DNA from 4 places in the Streptomyces sp. NPDC043176 genome. Region 1 is predicted to be linked to each of the others. Evidence: riboswitches for the same ligand, from Rfam matches in the RefSeq annotation. Region 1 holds a riboswitch; each other region holds the start of a gene.

Region 1 (3,863 bases):
CCTGCGTCCCCGCGCCTGCCCCCTCGCCGTCTGCGACTGCCACATCGGCTACGTCCATCTGGAGACGCTGCCGCTGTACGACGTGTTCGCCGGCGGGGTCCTGGAGCGGATCCCCGCCGCCGTTCCCCCGCCGGCTCCGGTCTAGGGCCTGTCTGACCATTCCCGTCGGATCAGGCTGGGGCGTTCGGTGCGTGCGATCGGCGTGCGGCCGGGGCGCCCTCGAATGGGGTCTCCCCCGCTCGAGCGAAGCCGAGAGCTTGGGGAAGGAGCTACTTGGGCGTTTCGGCCGTGCGGCGAGCGTGCGTGCCGGGCGGTCCGGACCCGACGGGAATGGTCAGACAGGCCCTAGAGGGGCATGAGGTCGGGGCGCTTCGCCTCGACGTGGTCGCCGGAGCTCTCGCCCCTGAGCCGGCGGCCGATCCAGGGGACCAGGTACTCCTTGGCCCAGTGGATGTCGTCCTTGCGGACCTCCAGGGCGCCCCGGGGCTGCTGCGGGGGCCACGCCTGGTCCGGGTCGGCCGGCACCGGCAGGCCGAGGACCTGGGCGGCGCGCAGGGCGACCCGGGTGTGGCCGTCGGGCGAGAGGTGCAGCCGGTCGTCGTCCCAGGCGCGCCGGTCCTGGACGGACTTCAGCGACCACAGGTCGAGGACCGGGCAGCCGTAGCGGTCGGCGATCGCGCGGACGTGTCCGTTGTACGTGGCGATCTTGCCGCGCAGGTGCTTGAGGAGGATCACCTCGCGGGTGTCGAAGCCGGTGGTCACCATGACGGTGCCGACGGCGGAGGTCAGTTCGGCGACGGCGCGCTCGAAGCGCTCGGCGACGTCGTCGGGGTCCGTGCCGGGGCGGATGATGTCGTTCCCGCCGGCGCAGAAGGTCACCAGGTCGGGGGCGAGTTCCTTCGCCCGGGGGACCTGTTCCGCCACGATCTGGTCGAGGAGGCGCCCGCGTACGGCCAGGTTGGCGTAGCGGAAGGTGTCGTGCTCCGGCAGCTGGTCGGCGAGCAGTACCGCGAAGCGGTCCGCCCAGCCGACGTACGTCCCGTCGGGCCCGGGGTCTCCGACGCCCTCGGTGAAGCTGTCACCGATCGCCGCGTACGACCCGAATGCGTTCTTGTCTGTTGATCTCGAATCGTCTGCCACGGGAGCACATACTTCCCCTTCGGATGTGACCTACGCGACCGTAAGGAGGGGTTGACGCCGGGTGACATATGCCACCGATAAAGATTCTGCCAAGCCGGAATACGGCGACGGCCCGGCACAGGGGTGCCGGGCCGTCGGAGGGTGCGCGCGTCAGACGGAGACGCCGTGCTGGCGCAGGTAGGCCAGCGGGTCGACGTCGGAGCCGTAGTTCGGCGAGGTCCGGATCTCGAAGTGCAGGTGCGGGCCGGTGGAGTTGCCGGTCGAGCCGGAGAGGCCGATCTGCTGGCCGCCGGTGACGGTCTGGCCGGACGAGACGGAGAGGGAGGAGAGGTGGGCGTACTGCGAGTAGTTGCCGTCGGCGTGCTGGATGACGACCTCGTTGCCGTAGGCGCCGCTCCAGCCGGCGGAGACGACCGTGCCGGCGCCGACGGCGCGGACGGTGGTGCCGGAGGAGGCGATGAAGTCGACACCGGTGTGGTAGCCGGAGGACCACATGGAGCCGGAGGCGTGGTACGGGGTGGAGAAGCCGCCGCCGGCGACGGGCGTGACCCAGCCGGAGGCGGAGGACTGCGACGACTGGGAGGTGGAGGTCTCCGAGGTGGAGGTCTCCGAGGTGGCGGCGGCCGGGGCCGAGGCGCGCTGGTCGCCACGGGAGGCGCGCTGGGTGTCGCCGTTCTTCTCCGAGTCCTGCGAGCTCTGGGTGGTCTCGGGAGCGGCGGCCTTGGGCGCGGCGCTCTTCGGGGCGGCGGGCGCGGTGCCCTTGGCGCCGAGGGTGAGCTTCATGCCGGGCAGGATCAGCGAGGGGTCGTCGCCGACGACCCGGCGGTTGTCCGCGTACAGCCTCTGCCAGCCGCCCGCCAGGTGGTGGTCGGCGGCGATCTTCGACAGGTAGTCGCCCGGGACGACGGAGTACGTCTTCGGCGCGGCCTTGGCGGCGGCGGGGGCGGCCTGGAGGGCGGCGGGCGCCTTGACCTGGGCCGCGGCGGTGGCGACCTGGGCAGGGACGGCGGCCGGAGCGGCGTGGGCCCCGGTCGCTCCGAGGAGCGGGAGGGCGACGACGGCGCCACCGGTGCCGGCGACGGCGAATCCACGCGTGATCGGGTTGGTCCTGGGACGGCGGTGCTTACCCTTCGCGGGCATGGCGAATTCCTCTCCGGCGCCTGCGAGGTGAGCTGTCGGGTTCGGACTGGAGATGCCCGGCCGCGTTCTCACGCGGCTTCACCCCAAGCCGTCCTGCGTCCGCGGGACCGGCGTACTTACCTGGGTCCCCCGCTCCTGCCACACATGGGTGAGTGAATTCCGGACGGTGGCAGGATTCGGCGGTCCGACCGGATTGACGGTGACGCTAGACGAGGGGGTGGGCGCGGACAAGCCACTGTTTTCCGACGACATTCCACGGGGTGCCGTCCGGCTCGAATTCCGGTCACCCTGCGTGGATGACGGACCCTCGATTTCCTTTTTGCGCACGGCAATTGCTCCGGGCCTTCGGCCACGATCCGTCACTTTTATGACGCTGCTCACGCGGCGCGGCTCATCTCGCCTGCAACCAGGGCGCGTTATGGCCTAACGCCCTAAAACGGACAGATCGCTCATTACCGTCCGAGGGGGTGCGCCGTCACCGCCCCGCCTGGATGATTGGCCCAGGAACCGATCTCGCGTCGGGCACCCGAACGACGACACCCAGGAGCATCCGTGACGCAGCAGCTTCCGCAGGTACCGCCCACCGAAGCGAACGAGCCCGAGCTGGCCGGGGTCCGCAACTTCCGGGACGTGGGCGGCCTGCCGACGACGGACGGGCGCGCCGTGCGCGCCGGCCGCCTGTTCCGCAGCGGCCACCTCGCCCACGCGACCGAGAGCGACGCCGCCTTCCTCGCCACGCTGGGACTGCACACCGTCTTCGACTTCCGCAACGAGGCCGACCGGAAGGTCGAGGGCGCGGACGTCGAGCTGCCGGGCGTACGGAACGTGAACATACCGCTCAACGACCCGGCGGACGGCAAGGAGTTCTGGAAGCTGGTGCGCGACGGCGAGATCGCGCAGCTGCGGGAGATCCTCGGCGAGGGCAAGGCCGCCGACCGGATGTCCGAGTCGTACCGGAAAATGGTGATACAGCGGACGCCCGAGCACAGCCGGATCCTGCACTCGATGGCGGAGGAGAGCGTTCCCGCCCTGATGCACTGCGCGGCCGGCAAGGACCGCGCCGGCCTCTCCATCGCGATCACCCTGCTCGCCGTGGGGGTCGAGCGGGAGGCGATCGAGGCGGACTACGTGAAGTCGAACGATCCGCACCGCCGCTACAAGGTGCGCCGCAGCTCCACCGCCCCCGACGCGATGTCGCCCGAGGTGATGGAGCTGCTGAGCCCGCTGTTCGACGCGCGGGTGGAGTACCTGCGGGCCGCGTTCGAGACGATCGAGGCGACCTGGGGCACGGTGGACGCCTATCTCGCGGAGGGCCTGAAGCTGGCTCCGGAGACCCGCGAGCGGCTGCGGGAGCGGCTGCTCACGGAGGGGTGACCCCGGCCGCGCCTCCTACTGGTTCTGCCCGCCCAGCATGAAGAGCAGGTAGAGGAACCCGGCGAAGAGGTGGCCGGCGATCAGGTAGGCGAAGAGGCGGAGCACGAGGCCCTTGGGGAACTTGCCCTCTCCGCGCTCCTCGCCGGTGACCGGTGCGGACTTCTCGGACATGTCGGTCCTTTCCAGGGGAAGGGTCACACGGGATCAGC
Region 2 (3,863 bases), on a different contig from region 1:
CTGGAGGGCCACGTAACGGGTCAGGCCCTCGGCCTCGGCGAAGTCGAGGGACGCGCGCAGCCGCTCCGGGGAGATGTTGGAGGCGGCGACGGCGCGCACCTTGCCGTCCTTCACCAGCTGGTCGAGGGCGGTGACGATCTCCTCGACCGGAACGGTCTCGTCGTCGAAGTGCGTGTAGTAGAGGTCGATGTGGTCGGTGCCGAGGCGGCGCAGCGACTCCTCCGCGGCGCCCTTGATGGTGGTGCCGGAGAGCCCCTTGAAGTGCGGGTGGGCACCGACCTTGGTGGCGACGACGACGTCGGCGCGGTTGCCGCGGGAGGCGAGCCAGCGGCCGATGACGGTCTCGGACTCGCCGCCCTCGTTGCCCTCGGCCCACGCGGAGTACATGTCGGCGGAGTCGACGAAGTTGCCGCCGGCGGCGGCATAGGCGTCGAGGACGGCGAAGGACTGGGCCTCGTCGGCGGTCCAGCCGAAGACGTTGCCGCCCAGGGCGAGGGGGAAGACGTGCAGGTCGGAGCTGCCCAGCGGGCGGAGTGAGGTCATGCGGGGGTCAACCCCGCCCGCCGCCGGGCCTATTCCTTGCGGAGGGCCCGGGCTCTCGGAGGCCCGGTCACCGGAGGTCCGGCCGTCGGAAGCCCGGCCGTCGGAAGCTCAGGCCCCCAGGGGCCGGCCCCCACAGGCTCAGGCCCCCAGGGGCCTCAGATCCTCAGAGGCTCAGGCCCTTGGAGCGGAGCCAGGCCGCCGGGTCGATGCCGTCGCCGCCGGAGGTGTGGACCTCCATGTGGAGGTGGGCGCCGGTGACGTTGCCGGTGGCGCCGACGCGGCCGATGGTCTCGCCGGTGCCCACGGTCTGGCCGACGGAGACCGTCATGGACGAGAGGTGGCAGTACCAGACCTCGGTGCCGTCCTCCAGCTCCAGGACGATCCGGTAGCCGTAGGAGCCGGACCAGCCGGCGGACTTCACGGTGGCGCCGTGGACCGCCTTGAGCGGGGTGCCGGTGGGCGCCGCGAAGTCGAGGCCGGTGTGGTAGCCGGAGGACCACATCGAGCCGGACTGCATGTAGGTGGCGGTGAGGGTGTACGAGGAGATCGGCAGCGAGTAGCTGGCCGCGAGCTGGGCGAGGCGCTCGGCCTCCGCCTTCGCGGCGGCTTCCGCCTCCGCCTTGGCCTTGGCTTCCGCCTCGGCCTTCGCCTTGGCATCGGCGGCCGCCTTCTCCGCGGCGGCCTCCTTGGCCAGGGCCTCGGCGGCGGCCTTCTCGGCCGCCAGCTTCTCCGCCGCGGCCTTGTCGGCGGCGTCGGCGGAGGCCTGCTGCTGCTCGGCCTGCTGGAGGATGCGGGCGCGCAGGGCCTCGCCCGCGTCGGCGGCGCCGGTCGCGGTCCGGGTGGCCGTGTCGGCCCGCTCGTCCGAGGCCGTGGTGTAGGTGGCTGCGGTGAGCGGGTTCGGGTTGGCGCGGGCCGCGCTGACGGGCTCGCTGTCCTCGCCGAGGAGGTCGCCGACGCCGGGCAGGTCGTGGGCGTCCGGGAGGCCGAGGTCGGGGAGGTCCGGGAGCGATATCGCGACCGGCGGCTTCTCCTGCGCGGTGGCGAGGCCGCCCGCGCCGACGGCGGCGATCACGCCGACGCCGAGGACGGTGGAGGAGCGGGCGAAGTTGGAGCGCTGCTTGACGACGCGGTGGCGGCCGCCGGAGCGGCTCTGCGCGCGGAGGGAGTCCTCGGTGGGATTCCACTCGGTGTCCGGAGCTGCGGGACCCGCACCACCGCCGAAGGCATCGAAGGGGACTTCGGGTGCGGGGGGATTGGACGCCACGGAGGCGCGCTCCTTTCCTTCCTTCTCGCCTACCGGGTTAGCTGACGGGTTCGGAGCAGGAAGGTCTCCTACGGGCACGGTCGCACGGGTGCGAAAGGCCCGATTCACCCCAAGTAGTGGTTCCCCGGTTCCTTTTCAGGATTCGGCGCGTGCGCACGGTGCCGCCTCTTGCGACGGGTGTGACGACCGCGCTGCGTTATCGAACGTTAATAGACAGGGGGTCCCGATTCCAAGCTGTCCCCCTTGATCGTTCATTGAATTGGGGCGGAATAGTCCGAGTTGACCACCCTTCAGAATGCAAACCCCAAACCCCCAAGATCTGACGTTATGTCAATTGTTATCGCAGTGACACCCCTCGACTACGCCTGGTGACCGGAGCTGCGGTCGTCGCGCCCACCCGGCGGCACCACCGGCATGGTCCGGCGCCGCTCCGGCTGCCCCGCGGCCGGCCGGCTCACCGCGAGCAGTGCCATGTCGTCCGTCGACCCGCCGCCCGTATGGAGGCGTACGTCGTCCACGAGCGCGTCGAGGAGCTCCTCGGGTCCCGGGAAGATCCGGCCGGCGAGCCGCGCGGCCGGGTCGTAGAAGACGCCCTGCGCGTTCCGCGCCTCCGAGAGGCCGTCGGTGTAGAAGAGCAGGGTCGCGCCCGGCGGATACGGCTTCGCCTCGGCCCGGTCCGGCCACGCCGCCAGGTCCCCCATGCCGAGGGGCAGCGCCGCCTCGGCCGGCTCCATCAGGTCGAGGCGCCCGTCCGCGTACAGCATCAGCGGGGGCGGGTGCCCGCGGTTCACCACCCGTACGAACCCGCCGAACGCGCCGCCGGTGTCGCCGGCGTCGGCGCGCGGGATCTCGGCGAGCACGGCGGTGGTGAACCCCTCGAAGGCGTCGAAGCCGTGCCGGCGGGTGCCCTCCCGGGCCAGCGCCCGTTCGAGGCGCTGGGCCACGCCCTCCAGGGTCCGTTCCTGCTCGGCCGCCTCCCGGAAGGCCCCGATGACGACCGCGACGGCCTCCACCGCGTCCAACCCCTTGCCCCGGACGTCCCCGACCACGAGCCGCACCCCGTGCGGGGTGTCCTGGACGGCGAACAGGTCGCCGCCGATGAACGCGTCCGCCTGCGCCGCCTCGTACCGCGCAGCGCACTGGAGGCCGCCGATCCGCTCGGCGGGCATCGGCAGGACCGCCTTCTGCGCGGTCTCCGCGATGACCCGCGCCGAGGCGAGCCGCTCGCCGCTGCGGCGCACGACCCGGTTGATGAGGAGGGCGAGCGCGGAGACGGTGAGGACGGTCAGGGTCTCGGTGAGGGCCGGGATCTCGCCGGCGGTGCCGTTGTAGAGGTGCAGCCCGACGGAGGCGAGGACGGCGCCGATCCCGGTGAGCAGGGTGGTGAGCAGGGAGAAGAAGGGCGCGGCGATCAACGGGGCTGCGGAGAAGAGCGGCGCCGCCGTGTAGGCGGGCGGCGTCGACACGTCGAAGACGACACCGCCCGCGATGACCAGCGGGGGCAGCGCGCGGATGAAGCGCCCGGCGCCGCCGTACGCGCGCCGCGGCTCACGCCGCCGTACGCCGCCCGCCGCCTCCTGGGGGTGCCCCACCTGTGCTCTCCTGCCCGGTCCGACCGGCCGCGGTCCGCACCGCGCCCTCCCAGGGTGGCCGCCGCCGCACGGGGCGGCGACTCCCGCGGGGCCGAGTGGCGTAGCCCCCGGCCCCCTGGCCCCGCCGGACCCCGGACCCCTCCGGCCGCCTCCCCCGTACGGCCGTCGTCGGTCCCCCTTCGCCGCCTCCCCCGGACGTCCGCCCCTGGAGAGCAGGGCCGTGGCCGTCGCGCAGACCGTGATCCGCAGCAGCCCGGACAGCCCGGCCGCCCGGCTGGCGTACGCGTCGGGAGGGTCGGGGTTTCCGTACGGGTCGGGCCACCGGGCACCAGGCGCCGGGCAGGCTCGTCAGCAGCTCGGCGACCCGGTCCATCCGGGCCTGCTGCCGGCCGCCCGCGGGCTCGGCTCGGGCACGACGTGCACCCGGGCGCCATGGGCGACGAGGAGCGCGAGGAGCGCCAGGA
Region 3 (3,863 bases), on a different contig from region 1:
GCGAAAGGCGCTTCTATGCGTTCCGGGAACGGACGACACCGTCGCCCCCGTCAGGCCCCCGCTCTTGTCGTCGCCGCCGGTGTGACCGGCTCCGCCATGGCGCTGCCGCTGCTCGCCACGGGATCCGCCTCCGCCGCCGACGCCTCCACCTGGGACCGCGTCGCCGAGTGCGAGTCCGGTGGCCAGTGGAGCGCCAACTTCGGCAACGGGATGTACGGCGGGCTCCAGTTCACCCAGGACAGCTGGGAGCGGAACGGCGGCCTGGCGTACGCGCCCAGCCCCGACCTGGCCAGCCGCGCCCAGCAGATCACGGTGGCCGAGAAGGCCCTTGCCAAGGGCAGCACCGAGTGGGCGACCTGTGCGCCGATCGCCGGTCTGACGAACGACGGCAAGGGCACCGGCGTCGACCCGGGCCCGACGGCCGTCCCGGCGGCCCCCGCGGGGCCCGTCGCCGAGTCGAACCGGACCGACGGCCTGTCGGCGGGCTCCGCGGGCACCTCCCGGGCCGCCCAGGCGCCGAGGACGGCCATGGCCGCCCCGACGCCCGCCGCGCCCACCACGCCCACCGCTCCGGAGACCCCGGACGCCTCCGTCACCCCGGGCGCGCCCACCACGCCCGGTACGTCGACGACCCCGGGCACGCCCGATGCGTCCGTTACGCCTGGTATGCCTGTTTCCCCCGGGGCGACCGGGGGTGACGTGTCGTCGGCCACGCCCGGATCCGGCAAGCACCGGGGCGAGGCCGCACCGGAGGAAACCGGCAAGCCGGGCACTTCATCGGAATCCGGGCGACACGCCTCGTCCACGGACAAGCCAGCCGAAAGCTCCACCATCACGCCGTCGACTGACGGCGTGGTGGATTCGGGCACAACGGACAGTCAGGACACTTCGGCCGAGTACACCGTGCAGCCCGGTGACAGCCTGTCCGACATCGCGCAGTCGAACGAACTGCCCGGAGGCTGGGCGGCCCTCTATGACGCCAACAGGCAGACGGTGGGCGCCGATCCGGACCTGATCCTGCCTGGTCAGAGCCTTGAGCTGACGACGGATCCGGCGACGGCCGCCGGGTAGTTCAGGGCCGTATGTCCGGTTCTGGGCAAGTGAGACATGGGTCTCTTCGCCTCAACTGGCGTGTCCTGTCCGTGACCTTTGCCTCCGTCACCTCTCACCTGCGCAAACGCCCCCCACCGGAGGGCAGGTAGGGGCGGTATTTCCGCAATGCGCCTCTTTGAACTTCCGGTGGGTCTGTGTCTACGGTCTTAACCGCTCGCCACCGCGGGCCCCGTCGACCGAAACGCCGAATCCTGCCGTCGGCCGATGGGAACAGTCGTCGCGTAAGCGCCGAAGGCAGGAGTGGGGGACCCAAGGTAAGTGCCGGTCCCGGCCGTCGAGACAGACGGCCGATGACCGGCTTGGGGTGAAGCCGCGTGCTAGGACACGCGGCCGGGCAACTTTCCGGCCCGAACCCGACAGCTCACCTCACAGGCGTCGGTGAGGAGAATCTCCATGCTGTTTTCCGGCAAGGGCAAACATCGTCGTCCCTCCAAGGCCACCCAGGTCGCCACGCTCGTCGGCATCACCGGTGTCGCCGTCGCCGCCCCGCTGATGACCGCGGGCACCGCGTCGGCCGCCACGGCCTCCGAGTGGGACCGCGTCGCCCAGTGCGAGTCCGGCGGCAACTGGTCCATCAACACCGGCAACGGCTACTACGGCGGCCTGCAGTTCTCGGCCTCCACCTGGGCCGCGTACGGCGGCACCGCCTACGCCTCGACCGCCAACCAGGCGTCGAAGTCCCAGCAGATCGCCATCGCCGAGAAGGTCCTCGCGGGCCAGGGCAAGGGCGCGTGGCCGAGCTGCGGCGTGGGTCTCTCCAACGCCGCCTACAGCGGCGGCACCGAGGCTCCCGAGCGCACGGCCACCAAGCCGACCACCCGCAGCGAGCAGCGCCAGGCCCCGAAGAAGGCCACGGCCACGAAGAAGGCCGCCTCCGCCAAGAAGGCCACGGCCCAGCGGACCGTCACCACCCCGGCCGGCGCGACGGTCAAGCAGGGCGACGGCGAGTACCGGGTCAAGGCCGGCGACACGCTCGGCACCATCGCCCAGGCGCACGGCGTCCAGGGCGGCTGGGCGACCCTCTACGACCTGAACAAGGACGTCGTCGCCGACGCCGACCTCATCTACGTGGGTCAGCAGCTCCACCTGAAGTGAGTGCGGCGGCCCGCGTGAGTCCGGCGGCTCACGCGGACCCGACGACCCTCCCGCGGTGACCACCCCGCCCGGCGCGCTCTCCCCCGTGCGCGCCGGAGCGGGGTTCCGTCGTGCAGGGGGCCCGTCCGGCGCCCGTAGAAGGGGCACCTAGCGGTTACCGTCCAGTAGATCTGAGGCCCTTCGTCCCCAGATGCATGCCCTTGGGTCCTTTTTCGTCCCAGGGTGCGGGCGCCCGGCGGGCTGGAGCCCCCGGGGCGGTTAGGCTCTTGCCGCAAGGCCAAGCGACCTGCATCGACCTTGCGTCACTTCCAGCGTCACATCCCAGAAGGAGATGCTCGTGCCGTCCATCGACGTCGTCGTAGCCCGGGAAATCCTGGACTCCCGAGGCAACCCCACGGTCGAGGTCGAGGTCGGCCTCGACGACGGCAGCACCGGCCGTGCTGCCGTTCCGTCCGGCGCCTCCACCGGTGCCTTCGAGGCCATCGAGCTTCGCGACGGGGACCCCAACCGCTACCTCGGCAAGGGTGTCGAGAAGGCCGTCCTCGCCGTCATCGAGCAGATCGGCCCGGAGCTCGTCGGCTACGACGCCACCGAGCAGCGCCTGATCGACCAGGCCATGTTCGACCTGGACGCCACGGAGAACAAGGGCTCGCTCGGCGCCAACGCCATCCTCGGCGTCTCCCTCGCCGTCGCGCACGCCGCCTCCGAGGCCAGCGACCTCCCCCTCTTCCGCTACCTCGGCGGCCCGAACGCGCACCTGCTGCCCGTTCCGATGATGAACATCCTCAACGGTGGGTCGCACGCCGACTCCAACGTGGACATCCAGGAGTTCATGATCGCCCCGATCGGCGCGGAGTCCTTCTCCGAGGCCCTTCGCTGGGGTGCGGAGATCTACCACACGCTCAAGGGCGTGCTGAAGCGCAAGGGCCTCTCCACCGGTCTCGGCGACGAGGGCGGCTTCGCCCCCAACCTCGAGTCGAACCGCGCCGCCCTCGACCTCATCGTCGAGGCCATCAAGGAGGCCGGCTACACCCCGGGCACCGACGTGGCGCTCGCGCTCGACGTCGCCGCGTCCGAGTTCTACAAGGACGGCGTCTACGAGTTCGAGGGCAAGTCCCGCTCGGCCGCCGAGATGACCGAGTACTACGAGGAGCTCGTCTCCGCGTACCCGATGGTCTCCATCGAGGACCCGCTGTTCGAGGACGACTGGGCGGGCTGGAAGGTCCTCACCGACAAGCTGGGCACCAAGGTCCAGATCGTCGGCGACGACCTCTTCGTCACCAACCCGGAGCGCCTGGCCCGCGGCATCGAGGAGGGCACCGCGAACGCCCTCCTGGTCAAGGTCAACCAGATCGGCTCGCTGACCGAGACCCTCGACGCCGTCGAGCTCGCCCAGCGCAACGGCTTCAAGTGCATGATGTCCCACCGCTCCGGCGAGACCGAGGACGTCACCATCGCCGACCTCGCCGTCGCCGTGAACTGCGGTCAGATCAAGACCGGCGCCCCGGCTCGCTCGGACCGCGTCGCCAAGTACAACCAGCTGCTGCGCATCGAGGAGATCCTCGACGACGCCGCGGTCTACGCCGGCCGCAGCGCCTTCCCGCGCTTCAAGGGCTGAGCCTCTCCGAAGAGCGGCTCCGTGCTTTGCGTCCGGA
Region 4 (3,863 bases), on a different contig from region 1:
CAACCGCACCTTCCTCTGGAGCGGGAGGATCGACGCCTCCAGCAAGGACGGCGGCGACGAGTCGGGCCTGACCTGGGAGACGTACGCCGAGGCGCTCCAGCGCGCCGGAGTGAGCTGGAAGGTCTACCAGAACGCCCAGGACAACTACGGCGACAACGGCCTCGCGTACTTCAAGCGGTTCACCGACGCGCGGCCCGGGGACCCGCTGTACGACCGGGGCATGGGCTCGGTCCCCAAGGTCACCGGCTCCACCCCGGACGACATCGCCGCGGCGATCCGTGCCGACGTCGTGGCGGGCACACTGCCGCAGGTGTCGTGGGTGGTCGCGAGCGAGGCGTTCTCGGAGCACCCCTACGCGCCGCCCGGGGACGGCGCGCACTTCGTCGACCTCGTCTACCGGGCCCTGGCCGCCGACGCGGAGGTCTTCGACTCGACGGTGCTCTTCCTCAACTACGACGAGAACGACGGCTTCTTCGACCACGTGCCGCCGCCGGTCGCCCCGCCGGGAACGCCGGGCGAGTACCTGGACGGCGCGCCGATCGGCCTGGGCTTCCGCGTCCCGATGATTGTCATGTCCCCGTGGACCCGGGGCGGCTGGGTGAGCTCCGAGGTCTTCGACCACACCTCCGTCCTGCGCTTCATGGAGACCTGGACGGCGGCCCTCGGGACACCGGCCACCTGCCCCAACATCAGTGCCTGGCGCAGGAAGGTGACGGGTGATCTGACCGGGGTCTTCGACTTCGCCCACCCGGTCTACGGCGTGCCGGCCGGCCTTCCCTCCACGGCCGGGGTGATCGGTCAGGCCACCTGCGGTCCGCTGCCGAACCCGGCACCGCAGAACAACGCCCTGCCCGCCCAGGAGTCCGGCACCCGCCCGGCACGCGCCGTGCCGTACCAGGTGAACGGCAATCTCGACCGGTTCGAGTTCGGCGCCGCGGGCAAGATCCTCGCCTGGTTCTCGATGACGAACCAGGGCGCGGAGGCCAAGCGCGCGGCCCACTTCTCGATCCATCCGCACCAGTACCGCGACACGGCCGCCTGGCAGTACACCGTCGACCCGGGCGGCACGGCGTCGGACTACTTCAACATCGGCCTCGGCTCGGGCTCCGGCAAGTACGACATCTCGATGATGGGACCCAACCGCTTCCTGCGGCGCTTCATCGGCGACGCCTCCAAGGCGGGCAAGGCCGTGGAGGTGGCGGCCCGGTTCGCGACCGAGCCGGGCACGGGCAGGACGGCGCTGTGGTTCACGATGACCAACACCTCGGGCGGTCCGGTCACCTTCACCATCCGGTCGAACGGCTACCGCTCGGACGGGCCGTGGACGTACACGGTGCCGGCGAACTCCAGCCGTGAGGACTTCTTCAACGCGGTGGCCCACCAGGGCGGCTGGTACGACTTCACCGTCCTCGCCGACATCGACGGGACCTGGTCCCGCCGGTACACCGGCCACATCGAGACCGGGGCGCCCAGCGTCACCGGCTGAGCCGCTCCGCGGGCCGTACCCGGGGCGTCATCGGCCGGCCTGCGCGGCCCGCCGGATGGTGGCGTCGAGGAGGGCCACGGCGTCATCGGCCGTACGGCCGGGGGCACGGTTCCAGGGTCCGATCAGGTCGTGCCATCCCCGCGACCTGAGCTCGGTCATGATCCACGCCGCCGCCTCGTTCATGGTGTCCGCGCCGCCGTGGCCGAGGCGGTGGGCGGCGAGCAGGGCGCCGCAGACGCAGCGGGCTCCCCGCCGGTCGCGCAGCTTGTACGGGGCGTTCTGCCAGCCCCAGTCCGTCAGCACGAGACGGGCGTAGCCGAGGTGGACCGACGGGCGCAGCTCGGCGCTGCCGATGCGGCGCCAGGCGTGCAGCCGGTCCGGGAGTACGGCTCCGATGCGGCCCGGCAGACGACGCTCGGCGGGGAGGGGCGGTGGCAGCGCGTCGAGCGCGTCGGCCACGAGTCTCTCCACCGGCACGGTGAGCAGGTCCCGCCAGGTCGCGGCCCCGGGCGGCGGGCCGCCAAGAGTGAGGGGGCCGTCGGGAGCGAGGGGGCTGTCGGGGGCGAGGGGGGCGTCGGCGGTCCAGTCGGTGACGATCCGCTGCCAGGTGGCGCTGTCGTACAGCGCGGCGGCCTCGCGGTCGACGGTGTCGGGGCTGGGCAGGGAGATCACGGGCGTCATGCGGCGGCTCCTCGGTCGGGGTGGCTCCATCTTTCAGGATGAATGTCGGTTTTGCGACTTTTGCCCTTAAGTGCACCCGTGCCGACGCGGCCTTTTCCTACTATTTTCCTATTAACAGAATTACGGTGCATATTCGGACATTGAACACCTGGTGACGCGACTCACTCTCCCGGAGCCGACGCGGTGATCCACATCCCGCGAGCCATGGGACAGACGGAAGTTCAAGAGGCCGGAGGACCGGCCGATCTTGAATTCATCGAATTCCGTGATCTTTTCACCGCGCCACGGGTCGACGCCCTCTTGTTATCCGCGGCATTACTGGCCTACGGTCACCTCCATTCGAGCGGATCGCCTAATCCTGCCACCGCTCGAAATACCTCCCTTTTCACCCGACGGCAGGAGCGGGGGACCCACGAATACGCCGGCCCGGAAATCCGGAACGGCTCGGGGTGCAGCCGCGTGCGCGCGGCCGGACACCTCCCGTCCGAACCCGACAGCTCACCCCGCAGGCGCCGGAGAGGAATCCGTCATGCCTGCTCACGGTAAGCACCGCCGCCCCCGACGCCGCCCCGTCTCCCAGGGAATCGCACTGGCGGGCACGGGCGGGGTCGCCCTCGCCCTCCCGCTGATCGCCCCCGCCGCGGCCGGCGCCGCGCCCGTTTCCGGAGCCCCGGAATTCACCGCCCGCGCCGTCGCCGCTCCCGCCGCCGCACCGGCGTCCGTCACGGCTCCCGCCGCGCCCGCCGCGCCCGCCGCGGCCCGCACCTACACCGTGGTCAGCGGCGACTCGCTTTCCCTGATCGCCCAGAAGAAGGGAATTCAGGGCGGCTGGAAGAGCCTTTACCGGGCCAACAGGAGCGCTGTGGGTGACAACCCGTCACTTATTCACCCGGGCCTTGAACTGACGCTTCGTCGGGACTCCGCGAAGGTCGCTCCCACGCCGGCGAAGAAGAAGAGCACCACGCCCGAGCGGGCGAGCCGCTCCGAGCACCGGTCCGCCCCCGCCGCCCCCACGGGCGCCTCCGCGGCACAGGCCGTTCCCGCCGCCGCTCCCGCCGCCGCCCCGGCCCAGGCGGCCCCGGCCGCCGCCACCAACTACGCCGACAACCTCGACGGCTGGATCCGGGAGTCGCTGGCCATCATGGCCCAGCGGGGCATCCCGGGCACGTACGACGGCATCCTCCGCAACGTCATGCGCGAGTCCTCCGGCAACCCCCAGGCGATCAACCTCTGGGACTCCAACGCGGCCGCCGGAACGCCCTCGAAGGGTCTGCTCCAGGTCATCGAGCCGACCTTCCTCGCCTACCACGTGCCCGGCACGTCCATGGACCTCTTCGACCCGGTCGCCAACATCACCGCCGCCTGCAACTACGCGGCCGACCGCTACGGCTCCATCGACAACGTCAACAGCGCCTACTGATCCCTGAAGTGCTCGGTGAACCAGGAGGTGGCGAGCTCCGCCACCTCCTCCAGGGCGCCGGGCTCCTCGAAGAGGTGCGTGGCGCCCTCCACCACCGTCAACCGGCTCTCGCAGCGCAGCAGTGACCCGGCCCGCCGGTTCAGGTCGAGGACCAGCGCGTCCTCGCCGCCCACCACCAGGAGCGTCGGGGCACGCACCCCGGCCAACCGGTCCCCCGCGAGGTCCGGCCGGCCACCGCGTGAGACGACGGCCCTCACGGCGCACCCGGGGTCGGCG

The links. A riboswitch is a leader RNA that binds a small molecule or an ion and turns the genes downstream of it on or off. The one in region 1 is predicted to bind cyclic di-AMP.
Region 2: linked by a shared signal. The riboswitch ahead of AC067A_RS11450 (M23 family metallopeptidase) and the one ahead of AC067A_RS29915 (LysM peptidoglycan-binding domain-containing M23 family metallopeptidase) in region 1 are both predicted to bind cyclic di-AMP.
Region 3: linked by a shared signal. The riboswitch ahead of AC067A_RS20320 (transglycosylase family protein) and the one ahead of AC067A_RS29915 (LysM peptidoglycan-binding domain-containing M23 family metallopeptidase) in region 1 are both predicted to bind cyclic di-AMP.
Region 4: linked by a shared signal. The riboswitch ahead of AC067A_RS08270 (LysM peptidoglycan-binding domain-containing protein) and the one ahead of AC067A_RS29915 (LysM peptidoglycan-binding domain-containing M23 family metallopeptidase) in region 1 are both predicted to bind cyclic di-AMP.

The regions. Positions count from the first base shown of each region.
Region 1 is NZ_JBWKCA010000023.1:34,531-38,393, reverse strand. Features, by position in the region: gene AC067A_RS29925 (STM4011 family radical SAM protein) at 1-145, shown strand, start outside; gene AC067A_RS29920 (SGNH/GDSL hydrolase family protein) at 346-1,140, opposite strand; gene AC067A_RS29915 (LysM peptidoglycan-binding domain-containing M23 family metallopeptidase) at 1,291-2,280, opposite strand; cyclic di-AMP (ydaO/yuaA leader) riboswitch at 2,283-2,441, opposite strand; gene AC067A_RS29910 (tyrosine-protein phosphatase) at 2,833-3,654, shown strand; gene AC067A_RS29905 (DUF6126 family protein) at 3,670-3,825, opposite strand; gene AC067A_RS29900 (helix-turn-helix domain-containing protein) at 3,859-3,863, opposite strand, start outside.
Region 2 is NZ_JBWKCA010000006.1:22,782-26,644, forward strand. Features, by position in the region: gene AC067A_RS11445 (aldo/keto reductase) at 1-543, opposite strand, end outside; gene AC067A_RS11450 (M23 family metallopeptidase) at 707-1,807, opposite strand; cyclic di-AMP (ydaO/yuaA leader) riboswitch at 1,819-1,965, opposite strand; gene AC067A_RS11455 (PP2C family protein-serine/threonine phosphatase) at 2,167-3,399, opposite strand; gene AC067A_RS11460 (hypothetical protein) at 3,748-3,863, opposite strand, start outside.
Region 3 is NZ_JBWKCA010000011.1:236,319-240,181, forward strand. Features, by position in the region: gene AC067A_RS20315 (transglycosylase family protein) at 16-1,071, shown strand; cyclic di-AMP (ydaO/yuaA leader) riboswitch at 1,330-1,503, shown strand; gene AC067A_RS20320 (transglycosylase family protein) at 1,507-2,208, shown strand; gene eno (phosphopyruvate hydratase) at 2,540-3,826, shown strand.
Region 4 is NZ_JBWKCA010000004.1:227,533-231,395, forward strand. Features, by position in the region: gene AC067A_RS08260 (phosphocholine-specific phospholipase C) at 1-1,486, shown strand, start outside; gene AC067A_RS08265 (DUF6197 family protein) at 1,514-2,167, opposite strand; cyclic di-AMP (ydaO/yuaA leader) riboswitch at 2,536-2,692, shown strand; gene AC067A_RS08270 (LysM peptidoglycan-binding domain-containing protein) at 2,697-3,587, shown strand; gene AC067A_RS08275 (phosphoribosyltransferase family protein) at 3,581-3,863, opposite strand, start outside.